DNA from 2 places in the Paenibacillus sp. J22FR83 genome. Region 2 is predicted to be linked to the other one. Evidence: predicted binding sites of a transcription regulator. Region 2 holds the regulator's gene; the other holds the start of a gene.
The links. The regulator LexA, encoded in region 2, represses DNA repair genes until DNA is damaged. The targets are predictions, from matches to a motif close to CGAACATATGTTCG.
Positions count from the first base shown of each region.

Region 1: the regulator LexA is predicted to act here: its motif matches at 2,648-2,661, upstream of AC58PV_RS10460 (YhjD family protein).

Region 1 covers NZ_JCAUAM010000005.1:25,962-33,441, reverse strand. Annotated here, with positions in the region: gene AC58PV_RS10475 (SOS response-associated peptidase) at 1-321, opposite strand, end outside; gene AC58PV_RS10470 (YhjD family protein) at 467-991, opposite strand; gene AC58PV_RS10465 (DNA polymerase IV) at 988-2,262, opposite strand; gene AC58PV_RS10460 (YhjD family protein) at 2,259-2,630, opposite strand; gene AC58PV_RS10455 (hypothetical protein) at 2,901-3,167, opposite strand; gene AC58PV_RS10450 (hypothetical protein) at 3,203-3,820, opposite strand; gene AC58PV_RS10445 (hypothetical protein) at 3,876-4,232, opposite strand; gene AC58PV_RS10440 (hypothetical protein) at 4,275-4,451, opposite strand; gene AC58PV_RS10435 (DUF3992 domain-containing protein) at 4,802-5,173, shown strand; gene AC58PV_RS10430 (DUF3992 domain-containing protein) at 5,208-5,549, shown strand; gene AC58PV_RS10425 (S-Ena type endospore appendage) at 5,599-6,000, opposite strand; gene AC58PV_RS10420 (hypothetical protein) at 6,363-7,388, opposite strand.
Region 2 covers NZ_JCAUAM010000004.1:30,342-37,821, forward strand. Annotated here, with positions in the region: gene hflX (GTPase HflX) at 1-394, shown strand, start outside; gene AC58PV_RS08525 (methionine gamma-lyase family protein) at 426-1,646, shown strand; gene AC58PV_RS08530 (MerR family transcriptional regulator) at 1,742-2,152, shown strand; gene glnA (type I glutamate--ammonia ligase) at 2,198-3,538, shown strand; gene AC58PV_RS08540 (aminopeptidase) at 4,057-5,295, shown strand; gene lexA (transcriptional repressor LexA) at 5,366-5,983, opposite strand; gene AC58PV_RS08550 (LysM peptidoglycan-binding domain-containing protein) at 6,128-6,529, shown strand; gene AC58PV_RS08555 (DUF896 domain-containing protein) at 6,672-6,857, shown strand; gene AC58PV_RS08560 (HAD family hydrolase) at 6,899-7,480, shown strand, end outside.

The DNA.
Region 1 (7,480 bases), on a different contig from region 2:
TTTCCAATCATAGAAAGAATCTGCTGGAATTAGGCAGCGTTTACGTTCAAATGGCTTGCGGAAGGCAGGCTTGTCCGCCAAGGTCTCGGAGCGCGCATTAAGCATCTGGTAGCCAACTTTCTCATCTTTGGCCCATTCAGGAATCAGTCCCCAGCGCAGTTCGCCTAGCTTATTTCGCTGCCCATCATGCACAATCGCCATCACCTGCTGACCGGGCGCAACGTTATATTTAGGACTATATCTCGGCATAAAAGTATCGTACATATCGTAGCGCAGCATCAACTCTTCTAACGTTACGGTGATCGTATAGCGTCCGCACATAGCTAAACATCCTTCTCCTTCACACGGTTATCCATTCTCCTTTCTCCATTATGGAAAAAAGATAGGCTTACGTCAATTCGCACAGCCTGAAGAACCGTTATTCTTCAAGCTGTGCGAAGAGCGCTAGCGTTATATTCAGGCTGATTCACAATTTTTTCTTCGTTTCCTTCTCTAACACACTCACACGCGGATCCGTCGCATAAATGGTTGTGACCAGACTGTCGGCATAGCGGCCGATTCTTGCCCCAATTTCAGCACGCATATAGTCCCTCGTCATCGTAAATCGATCTTCATGCTCGCGGCACCGATACCGGTAACGGATCATCTGATCGTCTTTCTCCTCTTCCGCGACATGCATGTCATTCTCGAGCATATAGCGCTTTACTTTCGCTAAATCGGCGTACATATTCTTGGCCAGCACCTGAGCTACCTTCGAATAGAGGGTCCTTAGCATCTCGGAGGAGCGTTCCACTTCGCTCGCCCTTCTCACAATAATCGTATGCATGACTGGCAGCAGCACAGATTCTCGTATAATACTAATATCGTCCGCTGTTGGGCGCTTCGTAGGAATCGGTTTATCATGACGCTGGCCCTGAGCTGCTTCCCGGTGTTGGGGTAACATCATGCGGCTTGACTCCCATAAACCGTTATTCTGCAATTTTTTGCTCATTTGTAATGACCTCCGATTTTGAGCGAGCGAACCTTCGCTTGGCCAGCTGTCGTCAAGGAGGACGCCCGAACAATTGCCGCATTGCCGAACCGATCCTTAATGCGATCCGTTACCTTCTCTAATTCACGTGCCTTCACTTGATCTTCAAAAAGCGTGAGCTGATACGTTTCATCGTCCACGAACTGGCTTAACATAACACCTGCACGACGCACTGGCATCGTGTCCCAGAATTTATAGAAAAGCTGTTTCACAGCTTGAAATACAGTACCGGTATGATTCGTCGGGTCCGGCATCTTCATCTGTCGCGAGAAGCCTGTCGGCGCATCAAAGGGACTGCACATGCAACTCACCGTCACGATAGACGCCATATAGCCTTTGCGCCGGCAATCCCGACACACCTCTTCCGTCAGCTCCATGAGTATCGTATTCACTTCTGACGATTCTGCATAGTCTCTCGGCAGCGTCATCATATGCCCGATCGACTTCGGCGGCGTATCGAACGTACCCGGCGTGACTGGACTGTCATCCAGCCCGTTTGCCGTTCGCCACATGACCTCCGCATGAATGTCCGACTGCTTGCCGAAACGCGCGCGAAACTTCTGCTTGAGCTGCGGCAGCGGTGTTCGTGCCACATCGCCAACGGTATACATGCCCAACTTGGCAAAATGGGCGGTCATCCGCGAGCCAACTCCAAACATTTTGCTAACAGGCTGCTCCCACAGTTCAGCAAGATCGGAAGGCAGCAGTGTGAAAATGCCGCTCGCATTCTTTTTCGCCCAAATATCGGTCGCGATCTTCGCTAAAATTTTATTTGAGCTAATGCCTACACGAACTTTAACGCCTGTTTGCTTGAGCACCTTATACTGCAGGGCCATCGCTAGGTTCTCTGCATTCCCGTAATGCGACAGACTCCCTGTGACGTCTAGGAACTGCTCATCAATACTAAATATTTCAACGAGATCCGTAAACTCCTGATAAATCTCAGTAATCATCAGTGAAATATTAATATAATGCTGCATCCTCGGCCGCATAACGATCAGCTCAGGGCACTTCTTCAGCGCTTCACCCAACCGCTCGGCTGTCGATACGCCGAAGCCTTTGGCAACAGGGCAGGCAGCTAAAATAATACCCGACCGGAGCGCAGGATCTCCCGCAACGGCAACCGGCTTATTCTCTAGTCCTGGATGATCGGCCTTCTCGATGCTGGCATAAAAACTCTGACAATCCGCCAAGAAGATCGTTCGTTCCCCACCCTTGTTCCCCTTACTCATCGCAATTCCCCCCGCATATTCATCAGCATAGTCATAAGCTCAGCCTTGACCAAACTACGAAGCATCGTGAAATGATGAATGTAACCTCGAACTTTGTATTCGACTTGAATCCCTAAAGCATTCATTTCCGTGTGAATTACCTTAATCTCTCGCTGCTTCATCTTGCTTTTCAACTGTTGTAATTCTGGATAAATCCCCATCTCAACCTCTCTGAGATAGAAAAGAATATGATTATAAACAATTTTATCTTTATAAACCTTAAGCTCTTCCATATCTCTTGCCAGCATATCAAGCAAAATCGGCAACAATGTGTATTCCTTGATCATTTGAACATCCTCTTCTGTCTCTACTCTTGATGAACCACTCATGTTCTCACCACCATATGCGAACATACATTCGTTTTTCCATATTATATACCGAACAGGTATTCGTTATGCAAGTGGTTTTTTAAATATTTGAGTAATGGATAAAAACACCAAAAACCCAGATGAACTCTGGGCATAATTACGTGAATTTAGTCAAAGAAAATCGCTTACACGGCCTAATTGCAATAAAATAATCGAACATGGGGAGAGGTTAATCGAAAAAACTGGCAGATGTTATGTAATAGCTGCGGCGCTACCAATAAGAATCGCTAGTTACATCTCTTTAATAGACTCATCTTTAAAATGAAAATGTTCATGATGAATAGCATCCATCCCAATTAACTTTCCGTTCTTTTTATGATAGTAAGAAAAGTCATTGTTAATTGGCATCCGAAGCAGTTGGTAGTTATTATCTCTGGGCATGGATTCAATTTGCTTCAAGGCTAATTCGCGTGTTGTGAATAGGCCAACTGGAAAGAAATTCGGGAATGATTTTGTATTATCCGCTACGAATATTCCCCATACATATGTTTCAACCATTATCACTGTTCTCCTTCTCCTGCGTTAAAACGCTTCTAAAAAACAAATTCCTTCTCGTTATTTTCCTCATCAACATAACTAATCTTATGGATCGTTTTCCAGTTACCCCAATTTTTAATACTATCTACCTCAACACGAAATAATTCTTTATATGGAACACTCATCGGACTAGAAAAATCATAAAAGACAAGCTCATACGGACATGCCCAGTAGCAGCCATCAACCACTATTAGATTTTTTTGTTGGAAATATACTATTTCAGCCCAGCAGAACCCACGACCTTTATAAGCTTCTTCAGGGACATAATGTTTAGTTTGTCTATTCAATAAATCAATAATTGAATAACCCTGATAATCAAGTCCGCACAATAGGTATTCAGTTCCATTTGCCTCCAACCAACTATGTAAAAATGAGCCGAGGTTTCTATAGATAGTGTCAATAATATTGTTGTTACTGTCCATGACTATCCCTTTAGTGTAATTATACCTGGTAATTCCTTCCATATGATTATAGTGATAGACTACCAGTTTAAATTTCTTCGATGGTGAACTAATAATTTCAGTTTCCTCTGGTTTGTGGAACATTTCCTGAAAATAATACATCATCTCAGTTCTCTCTTTGAGAAATTGAGCGTCTTTAACGATGTTCCTCATATGTATTCACCTCACACTTCTATACAAAATCGTCTAACACCTGACTTAATTTTTTTCAAGTTTTAGCTGTTCCCCAAACAACTGATATGTAAGGTTTTGTTCTTAAAGTTAGAGTTTTAAATTGTTTATCATGGAATAACAACAAAACAAATTCCGAATCTCCTTGTTTTTTTATTTCTAATCCATAAACTTCTTCTAGTGCAAGTTCTAGTATGACCTTGTTTTCTTGATGCCATCTCATATAAACAGAAGAGATACTTGGTTCTATATCAAACTCTAGCACATCAGCCTCTCGTTTTAGAATGAACCTCCATTGTTTATAGTAGTCAGGAACATCCAAATCTTCTAAGGTTAATTGTGGTTCACATCCAAAAATATCGATAAGTTCGTGTTCTTCTGGGAAAATCTCCATCCTTTGAGCCACCTTGCTATGATTAGTAGAATCGTGATTAAATTACTTCCTCCTAGCTAATCCAAACATGACACTAGCCAAAATAATGAACAATGTGGCGAGTCCCCAACCAATTAGACCTGAATAAGGTATCGTATCCTTTGCAGCTACACTAAACATGACCGATGCTGGAATCAATAAACAGTAGACCACTATATACTTCTGATATGTATTGTTCATTTATTAACTCCAATCTTTACTATTACTCGGTGAATATTGCCTTCCTTTTTACAATGCATATCTGCCAATTCGTTCAAACGACAAGTGAGCAGTATGTTTTTCTTATTCGACGTTGTGTTCTTATATTCCTTGGCTATCCAAGTAACGGAACCACGTTAGAAAATGGTGTAAATACTCAGCACAAGCACATTTGACTCTCACCATCACATGCGAACATACATATCCTCCTTTTAAAATCTCCCCCCACATGTCATATTAAATATTCGTTATTCAGGCGAATGTCCAAGCGTACAGGTGATTGCCTGCATTAAATAGTTTAGAAACAACAAAAAACGGAGGTTTTCTTACCTATGGCATGCGATAATTCGGCTACAGCTTTAACTTGCTGCTCAGAGAAAAATTTCGTACAGGATAAAGTATGTGCGCCATGGACTGGCACAGTAATTGCCGCAGATGTAGACATTGTCGCTTACACGAATAATATTAATCCGAACCTAGTGGGCACGGGATATGTGAAATTTGATTCAGGACCTGCTGCGATTACCTTGGATGTATTAAATAGTGCGGGTGCTTCCATCTTAACAGCTGCGGTTTCCATTGAACCTGGAACAAGTCTGGCTTTTACTTACCAACGCTTCGCCACTATACAATTAACACTGGATGGAGGAGACGACGGTTTGTATCAAGGCGAATTTTGTATCACAACTCGTTACTCCATTTAATAATGCCGTTTGACAACTAAAGGAGGTACTCATCATGTGCTCTTGTAGTAATACAGCGCTTAGCTGTTGTTCAGAAAAAACCTACGTGCAGGATAAAGTATGTACGAACTGGCTGCTGCCTGCACTGGGAACAGCCACTGTTTACACCGATAATATGGCAACTCTGATTAGTGGCACTGGATATGTCAAAAATGAAACCGGGACCGCTGCCATTACGGTAGCATTCCTCCGTTCGGGAGCTCCCGTCATGACCGCTATCACGGTACCCGCAGGAGGTAGCGCTACGTTTACGGTTGGACGTTTCGATACGATTACTGTTACGACTACAGCAGCGGCAAGTGGGGAATTTTGTATAACCGTGCGATATAGCATGTAAAAGCACGCTGCAATATAGGTGGTTTTTCACTTAACTGTGAGAAACCACCTTATTCATGATCGCAGCATGAAGGTTCGGATTGGATTTGAAGTGTAGTAGAAATGACGTACTTGCCTTCTACATACCCCATTTCATCTCCCAGTGAAGAGATCGTTATTGCTTTGACACCTTGGCCTATAAAATTAACGGTACTGCCGGGAGGAACGCTCAGTCTTTTGTTATCAACGACATCGGTTTCAATGTCAACCTCTAGTGCTTGGGTGCTGCTCGCGTTCGAATATATGCTAATCTGAGCCACTTCAATCTTGGAATCCACATCCATCTCCCATATCCGGAATCCAGGCTGATTGCCTTGAAGAAGTATATTGCCGCAGCATTCCTTATTAATGGTTGTTGGCGGAGGTAAAGGATGGCAATGAGAGGGCTTAGGTGGTGGACAAGGTCTAACCATTGGGGTGTATATTAGCTTTGGACTCGGGTTCCACTCTGGCTTTGGCTTATTGGTTGGATAGCGGCTGCGAGAAGAAGGTAGAACGGTGGGTGTGATCCTCGTCATCGTTTGACGATAACACCGCTTTTTTTGCTTTGGCCTGGTGACTCTCCCTTTGTTTAAGGATAGGCAGGAAGACGATGTTTTGTGCACGATGCTCAGCTCTATAAACTTTTTCCTCGCTCTGGACTTCTTCTTGATCACACTCCTCCTCCTCCTCCTTCCTTGGAACGTCCATTCCTTGTGTATACTTATATTAGATGAATGTTCCCCCTCAATGGTTATACATGTTTTGGATTTATTTCAACTATAAATAGACTAGATTAGGCAATCTGGTGTATCGACCATACAACTCCCGTCGTACCATTTCCTATGTTAATCGAAATTGTTAATCCCGCTGCATTGTAGAATAGACCAACAACATCGCCCGCCGTCAAAATAACGTCCCCAGCCAATGTTATTTCACCCGTTCCCAATACTGCCCGTAAAGTTAAAACCAATGCGACGTTAACATTCAAAATAGGTAGAAAACCGCTCACCAAATTGACGGCGGAAGGAGATGTGCGCTGCACGGCAAAAAAAGGATTGATCCCCGCGCCTATGCCCACACTGACAGCTGCAGTCGTGGAGTAGTTAACCGTTGCTAGTAACGTGTAGCTCCCTGTTGTCGGTGCCGTGAAGTTGCCTGTAACTGCGTTAAAATTGGCATTGCCATAATACGGACTAGCCGTCGACCAATTCGTAAGCTGTGTGCTTGTTGCAATGGATAGTGTAGATAAAAATGCCGAAAATCCATTTGTGGCAAAATTCGGTCCGGTGGCTCCTGTTACTCCAGTCGCACCTGTTACACCAGTCACTCCTGTTACTCCAGTTGCCCCGGTGGCTCCAGTTGCTCCTGTTACCCCTGTAGCTCCTGTTACTCCGGTGGCTCCTGTTGCCCCTGTAGCTCCTGTTGCCCCGGTGGCTCCAGTCACTCCTGTTACTCCGGTTGCTCCTGTTACTCCAGTTTCACCTGTTACCCCTGTAGCTCCTGTTACTCCAGTTGCTCCTGTTGCTCCTGTTGCCCCGGTGGCTCCAGTTGCTCCTGTTACCCCTGTAGCTCCTGTGACTCCGGTTGCTCCTGTTACCCCTGTAGCTCCTGTTGCACCAGTTGCTCCGGTGGCTCCGGTTGCCCCTGTAGCTCCTGTTGCACCAGTTTCTCCTGTTACTCCTGTTACTCCTGTTACTCCTGTTGCTCCAGTTGGACATACGCACGGAATGCCGCTGCAGCTTAACCCAACCGAACATGAACAATGTCTATGTGATCTTTCTTGAAATTCATCCTCACCTGCTGGACCGCAATAATTCACGAATCAGACCCTCCCTAAGCCAAACCATGCAAGAACCTTCCTTGCTTCAAACAACTTTATTACTAGTAAATGAATTTCAGCCTAATATGCTT
Region 2 (7,480 bases):
AGAGGAGCTTGGCGCTCATCAGAAAGAACAGATCACTATTTTTAATAAAATTGATCTTTGTCCTACGGCTGATCTGGAGTTGCTTTCAACGGAAGGCGAATTCATGAAAATGAGTGCTTATACGCCGGAAGATTTGGAACGTCTTCGCATCACAATTGAGAATAAGCTCATGGGAGATAGTAAAGAGTTCCGCATTCCTGCCAATAAAGGGGATATCATCGCGCTTATGTACCGCATTGGTGAGGTGCTGGAGACAGATGTGGATGGGGAAGACATGGTTTTCAAGGTAAGGGTAAACAAAGATGATTATGTGAAACAAGCTTATTTGCTTGTTGATTATGATCAATCGACAGCCATGCCAGGGCAGGACGAGAACGAGGGAGAGAGCAACTAAGATGCATTTCGGTGAAAAAGTAATGGATAGAATGGCAAGGGCGGAGCAGCGTGTAGAGAGCGCATTTCGCCAAATCGAGAAAACCATCGATCTTAATCAATGGAAGGTGATTCGCGCCTTTCAGGAACATAAAGTTAGCGATTATCATTTTGCTTCCTCGACAGGTTATGGTTACAATGATCGAGGCAGAGAAGTGCTAGACCTTGTCTATGCGGATGCAATGGGAGCAGAAGCAGCGCTTGTTCGCCCGCATTTTGTTTCGGGGACACACACCATTGGTACCGCGTTGTTCGGTGTTTTGCGTCCTGGCGAACATCTACTTTACATCACAGGTAAACCCTATGATACGTTGCACAAAGTCATTGGTAAGCCTGGCGACGGCACAGGCTCATTGCAAGACTTCGGCATCGGTTACGATGAAGTCGCGCTTTTAGAGGATGGATCGCCAGACTGGCAGGCGATCGCAGCAGCCATTCAGCCGAACACGAAGGTGATCGGCATCCAGCGTTCACGCGGCTACTCATGGCGCCCGTCGTTCACCGTCGAACAAATCGGCGAAATGGTCCGATTTGTCAAAGAGATCAACCCAGAGCTGATTGTCTTCGTGGACAATTGCTATGGCGAATTCACAGAGCCGCAGGAGCCGACGCAGGTAGGCGTCGATCTGATGGCCGGCTCGTTGATCAAGAACCCCGGCGGCGGCATCGCCCCTTCGGGTGGCTATATCGCCGGGCGGCGCGACCTCGTGGAGCTCGCCGCGTACAGATTAACCGCCCCCGGTATCGGGGGCGAGGTCGGTGCCATGCTCGGCGCGACGCGAGCGATGTTTCAAGGGCTATTCCTTGCCCCGCATTTGGTGGGGCAAGCGGTCAAGGGCTCGGTCTTCGCGGCAGCGATATTCGAAGACCTCGGTTTCGTCAGCTCCCCGCGCTGGGATGCGCCGCGAACGGACTTGATACAAGCGATCCGCTTCACGTCGGCGGAACATTTGATCACCTTCGTGCAGGGCATCCAGAAGGCGTCTGCTGTCGATTCACATGTCGTTCCCGAGCCTTGGGACATGCCTGGGTATGAGCATCCTGTTATCATGGCTGCAGGAACGTTCATTCAAGGAGGCAGCTTAGAACTATCCGCAGACGCGCCAATACGTGAACCTTTTATCGCTTATATGCAAGGCGGTTTGACCTACTCACATTGTAAGTTAGGTGTACTAACGGCCCTCCAACATATGGAAGATAAGGGATTGCTGTGAAAAATTAAACTGTAAACAAACCTAACACTCCTTGACACGTTTTTGTGAGAAAGGTACAATGAGAATGAGGTACTTACTGACCAGGAGTGATTAGTATGAGTGATGAAATACGTAGGAATATGGCGTTATTCCCCATAGGGATCGTCATGAAGCTGACAGATTTAACAGCACGACAAATTCGTTACTATGAACAACACGAATTAATCATCCCAGCTCGAACAGCTGGTAATCAAAGGCTCTATTCGTTTAATGACGTAGAACGTCTTCTTGAGATTAAAGATTTGATTGAAAAAGGTGTCAACATTGCGGGTATCAAACAAGTTCTAATTCCTGTGGATAAGGACTCTGAAGATGCAACGATTCTAAACGAGCACACGGAAGTGAAACGGAAAGAATTAACCGACTCTCAATTGCACAAAATGCTGAAGCAACAATTGATTGGCGGAGGGAAGCGCCCGGATCAGGTTTCATTGATTCAAGGTCAGTTGTCCCGATTTTACAAGTAAATTCGAATGCTTAAATCCCGTAACATTTGAGAGGAGAATGCACACGTGACCTATAATAATAACTATACTAAAGATGATATTCTTCGTATTGCCAAAGCTGAAAACGTTCGCTTTATCCGATTGCAATTCACAGACTTGATGGGAAGCATTAAAAACGTTGAAATTCCTTTAAGCCAACTTGAGAAAGCGCTTGATAATAAAATGATGTTCGATGGATCTTCTATCGAAGGGTATGTACGTATTGAAGAATCAGATATGTACCTATATCCTGATTTGGATACATGGGTTATTTTCCCATGGGTTACAGAAAGCAAAGTCGCTCGATTGATCTGCGATATCTATATGCCTGACGGAACGCCATTCGCTGGGGATCCGCGCGCTATTTTGAAAAATGCCTTGAAACAAGCAGAAGAAATGGGTTACACAGCAATGAACGTTGGACCTGAGCCAGAATTCTTCTTGTTCAAAACGGATGACAAAGGCAACCCGACAACTGAATTGAATGACCAAGGTGGTTACTTCGATTTGGCTCCGATGGATCTTGGGGAAAACTGTCGTCGTGATATTGTGTTAACGCTCGAAGAAATGGGCTTCGAAATTGAAGCGTCCCACCATGAAGTAGCGCCAGGTCAGCACGAAATCGATTTTAAATATGCGGATGCGATTAAAGCCGCTGACCAAATTCAAACGTTCAAACTTGTTGTTAAAACAGTAGCTAGACAGCATGGTTTGCATGCAACATTTATGCCGAAACCGTTGTTCGGAATGAATGGCTCTGGTATGCACTGTCACCAATCCTTGTTCAAAGGCGAAACGAATGTCTTCTACGAGGAAAGCGACAAATTAGGCTTGAGCACAGTTGCAAGACAATATATGGCTGGTGTTCTCCGTCATGCGCGTTCTTTCGCAGCAATTACGAACCCAACAGTTAACTCATACAAACGTCTAGTTCCTGGTTATGAAGCCCCTTGTTATGTAGCTTGGTCTGCTAGTAACCGTAGCCCAATGATTCGGATTCCTGCTTCCCGTGGACTTAGTACACGTGTTGAAGTTCGTAACCCGGATCCAGCGGCAAATCCTTACCTGGCACTTGCTGTTATGCTTGCAGCTGGTTTGGATGGCATTAAGAACAAAATGCAACTTCCTCCGCCAACAGATCGCAACATCTATGTGATGACGGAAGAAGAGCGTGAAGCAGAAGGCATTCCTAGCTTGCCTCTTAACTTGAAACAAGCGTTAGACGAGTTGCTTCGTGACGATGTTGTTTGCGACACACTTGGTGAGCATGCGCTAGCGCATTTCTATGAGTTAAAAGAAATTGAGTGGGATATGTACCGCACACAAGTTCACCAATGGGAAAGAGATCAATATCTATCCCTCTACTAGGATCATTGAAACCCTCGACGCTGAGCGTCGGGGGTTTTCATACAGTTAATTTTAACCATTTCACACGATTTGATCGGTAATGGCGAAAATAACTACATTTTTTCCATCTAAGTAGAGTTTTTGAAGAAAGTCAGTCCAAATACCTGTGTATTTTCCAGTTAATTCAAGTTTCTCATTAGTTTCTAGCCCCCAAATACACCATTTATCAACTTACCTTTCAGCAACTCAGCCCACCGGCAACTCAAAAACTTATCAACTAGCTTACCTTCCAAGCCCATCACCAAAATCCGAGCTACCAAAGCCCGATAGGGGAAAACTCATTCCCAAAATTTGACCAACATCCCTCGATAACACCTCTTGAGTAGTAGATTAGCTCAACGCAGACTCCTGTGCTCCATTCATTGCTAATCACTAATCGGGTATTGTATGATTAGAGGGACAGTTAGATACGTATCGCCCTTCAGACTCGCATAGCATGTACTGATGGGCTTTTTAATGCGAAGGAGTGTAATTGAACAATGGATAATTTAAATCGTCATTTAGAGAAGTATGCAGAGTTAGTCATTCGAATCGGTGTTAACTTAAATAAAGGTCAGGATTTGTTGGTGGAAGCACCCATTGAGACATTGGATTTAACAAGATTAATCGTGCAGAAAGCTTACGAGGCTGGAGCAAATTTTGTCCATGTGCATTGGCAGGATGATGTGGTAACTCGTAATAAATTTGACTATGCATCCGAGGATTCAATGGATTACTATCCAGAGTGGTATACGACGATGCTCGAACGTTTTGTTGAAAACGGAGGGGCTTTATTGAACATTAAAGTACCGAATCCGAATTTATACGATGGTATAGATGCCAGTTTAATTTCTCGAGCATCGAAAGCCGCTTCAACAGCAAGAAGCAAGTATCAGCAATATGTGCGAACAGGTGAGTTCAGTTGGTGTTTAATTAAAGCTCCTACGGAGGCTTGGGCTTCTATTGTGTATGGTGATCTGCCCGAGGAGCAGCGAGTTCCTGCGATGTGGGATGCTATTTTTAAAATTAACCGTGTCTATGAAGAAAATCCTATTGAGGCTTGGCAGTCACATTTGGATACGTTGAAAGCTATACATAGCTCGTTGAATGAAAGAAGTTATAAAGCATTGCGATACCGGGCTACAGGGACGGATTTACGCGTCGAGCTACCGGAAGGACATATTTGGCTAGGTGGGGATAATAAAAACTCGCGCGGTGTGCGTTACGTGGCCAACATGCCGACAGAAGAAGTGTTCACCATTCCTAACCGAACTGGTGTTAATGGTACAGTTGCAAGTACGATGCCATTAAATATCAACGGGGCTTTAGTGGACCGGTTCTCTTTTACGTTCGAAGCTGGAAAGGTAGTAGACTTTCAAGCAGAGGTGGGTTATGAGCACTTGGCACGTTTGTTGGATATGGATGAAGGCGCACGCTATTTAGGTGAGGTTGCACTCGTACCTTTTGATTCGCCGATTTCCAATTTGAATCGTATTTTCTACAACACAGGCATTGACGAGAATGCTTCATGCCACTTGGCATTGGGTAGTTGTTACCCAATTAACTTGAAGGATGGTACGAAGCTATCGAATGCAGAGTTAAAGGATCGCGGAGGGAATAGCTCATTAATTCATGTAGACTTCATGATCGGTTCTGCAGAGCTTGAAATCGATGGGGAACTGGCTGATGGTTCGATCGAACCAATCTTCCGTGCAGGGAACTGGGTATTGACGTTTTAAATGTAAAAAGCAAGGCTCTTAAGTGAAATTCACTTGGAGAGCCTTGCTTTTTTTGTGATATCTGCCGAACTTACATATCCCGGAACAATCCAATTACTCGTCCAAGAATCGTTACATTCTTCAAAAGAATAGGTTGTAAAGCGGAGTTCTCTGGTTGAAGGCGGATATGATCCTTCTCCTTGTAGAAACGCTTAACAGTAGCTTCATCATCTTCCGTCATCGCGACAACGATATCACCGTTATTCGCGGTTTGTTGTTGTTTAACGATCACATAGTCACCATTATGAATACCAGCTTCAATCATACTGTCTCCCATAATGCTCAGCATGAACACGTTGTTGTCACCGACCATACTTGTAGGAAGAGGGAAGTAATCTTCGATATTCTCAGTGGCTGTAATAGGAACACCAGCTGTTACTTTACCAACAAGGGGAACACGAGCGACGGACACTGCGAATTGAGATTCGGCGCCATCAAGCCCTAGAATTTCAATTGCACGCGGTTTGGTAGGATCTCGACGAATCATGCCTTTTTTCTCAAGACGTTCCAAATGGCCATGTACGGTAGAACTGGAGGCAAGTCCAACAGCTTCGCCGATTTCTCGAACGGAAGGCGGATACCCCTTATCTTTCACTTCGCTCTTAATGAATTCCATGATTGCTAGTTGACGCTGCGAAATTTTACTCATAAGATATCACTCCAATACTGGTAATCATTACCCAAAGTATAACATAGAACCCGAGTTCGTACAAACATAAGTTCGAGAAATGGTTGACTCAAACATGTGTTCGTGTTATTCTAAAAACAGAACAAATGTTTGGGGGATGATTTTATGTATATGGCTTATTCACAATCTAATGGAAGAACAACACTTCAAGGTACTGCTCATGCATCCAAAAGGATGACGATTAAACAGGTATATGCGAAGCTACTACTTCGTTTCTTAGTGATAGCAGTAATTCTTGGAACTGTGTTTTCATTCGGTGCGATCGTACAAGCCTATGCTGGTGAAGGCTCAGTAACAGTGTCAACACCGATCACTTCCGCACAAGCAGTAGCCAAAGCTACGCAACACGAGAAGGTTGTTATTCAGAGTGGTGATACGCTTTGGGGGATTGCAGAAGCTCACAAAAAGAAAAGTGAGAACACACGTTCTTACGTTGAGAAATTGAGATCATTTAATCACTTATCGAACAGTTCCTTGCAAGAAGGACAAGTTATATTACTACCATAATGAGCTATTAATAGTTCATGCTATAGATGATTGTTCGAGGCATAGCCACCTGTTGCTATGTCTCTTTGCGTTGTTTCCTTGACATTCCTAATCGGTGATGGCAAAGTAGTAATCATATGAAATTTTGACTGGGAGGATTACAATGAGTGACAGCATGGATAAGACAATTGAGCGAATCAATGAACTAGCTCGGAAGGCGAAGACCGTTGGCCTAACTGACGCAGAGATTGATGAGCGAAATGAGCTAAGGAAAATCTATATTAACGCATTCAGGGGTAACCTGAAAGTTCAATTAGATTCCATTAAGTTTACTGACGAAGAGAAATAACCTTACTACAATAGATACTACATTCAAAGGGGAAATGAATGATGACGTTGAAAGCTGTTCTGTTTGATTTGGATGATACACTGTTATGGGATGATCGTAGTGTGGAGGAGGCTTTTGCTGCAACATGTGCAGAGGCGGCGAAGCATGTGAATGGCTTGAACCCAGAGGAATTAGAAGCATCTGTTCGTAAAGAAGCTAGGAGTTTATATGAATCATACGAGCCGTTCCCATTTACCAAAATGATTGGGATTAACCCTTTTGAAGGACTATGGGCTAACTTCACGCAAGGCGAAGATGAGAACTTCCGTAAATTAGAGAAATTGGCTCCTGGCTACCGAACAGAATCTTGGACTAGAGGACTTGCGGGATTAGGAATTGAAGATCGTGAGTTAGGGTACAAGCTTGGGGAATTATTTGCTGCCGAACGTCGCAGTCGTCCTTATGTATATGAAGAAACCTTCCGAGTATTAGATGCGTTGAAAGGGAAATACAAACTTCTTCTTTTAACCAATGGTTCACCTGACTTGCAAAAAGAGAAATTAGCAGGAGTGCCTGAGATTGCATCCTATTTTGATCATATCGTGATTTCTGGTGAATTTGGGCAAGGGAAGCCAGCTGCCGCC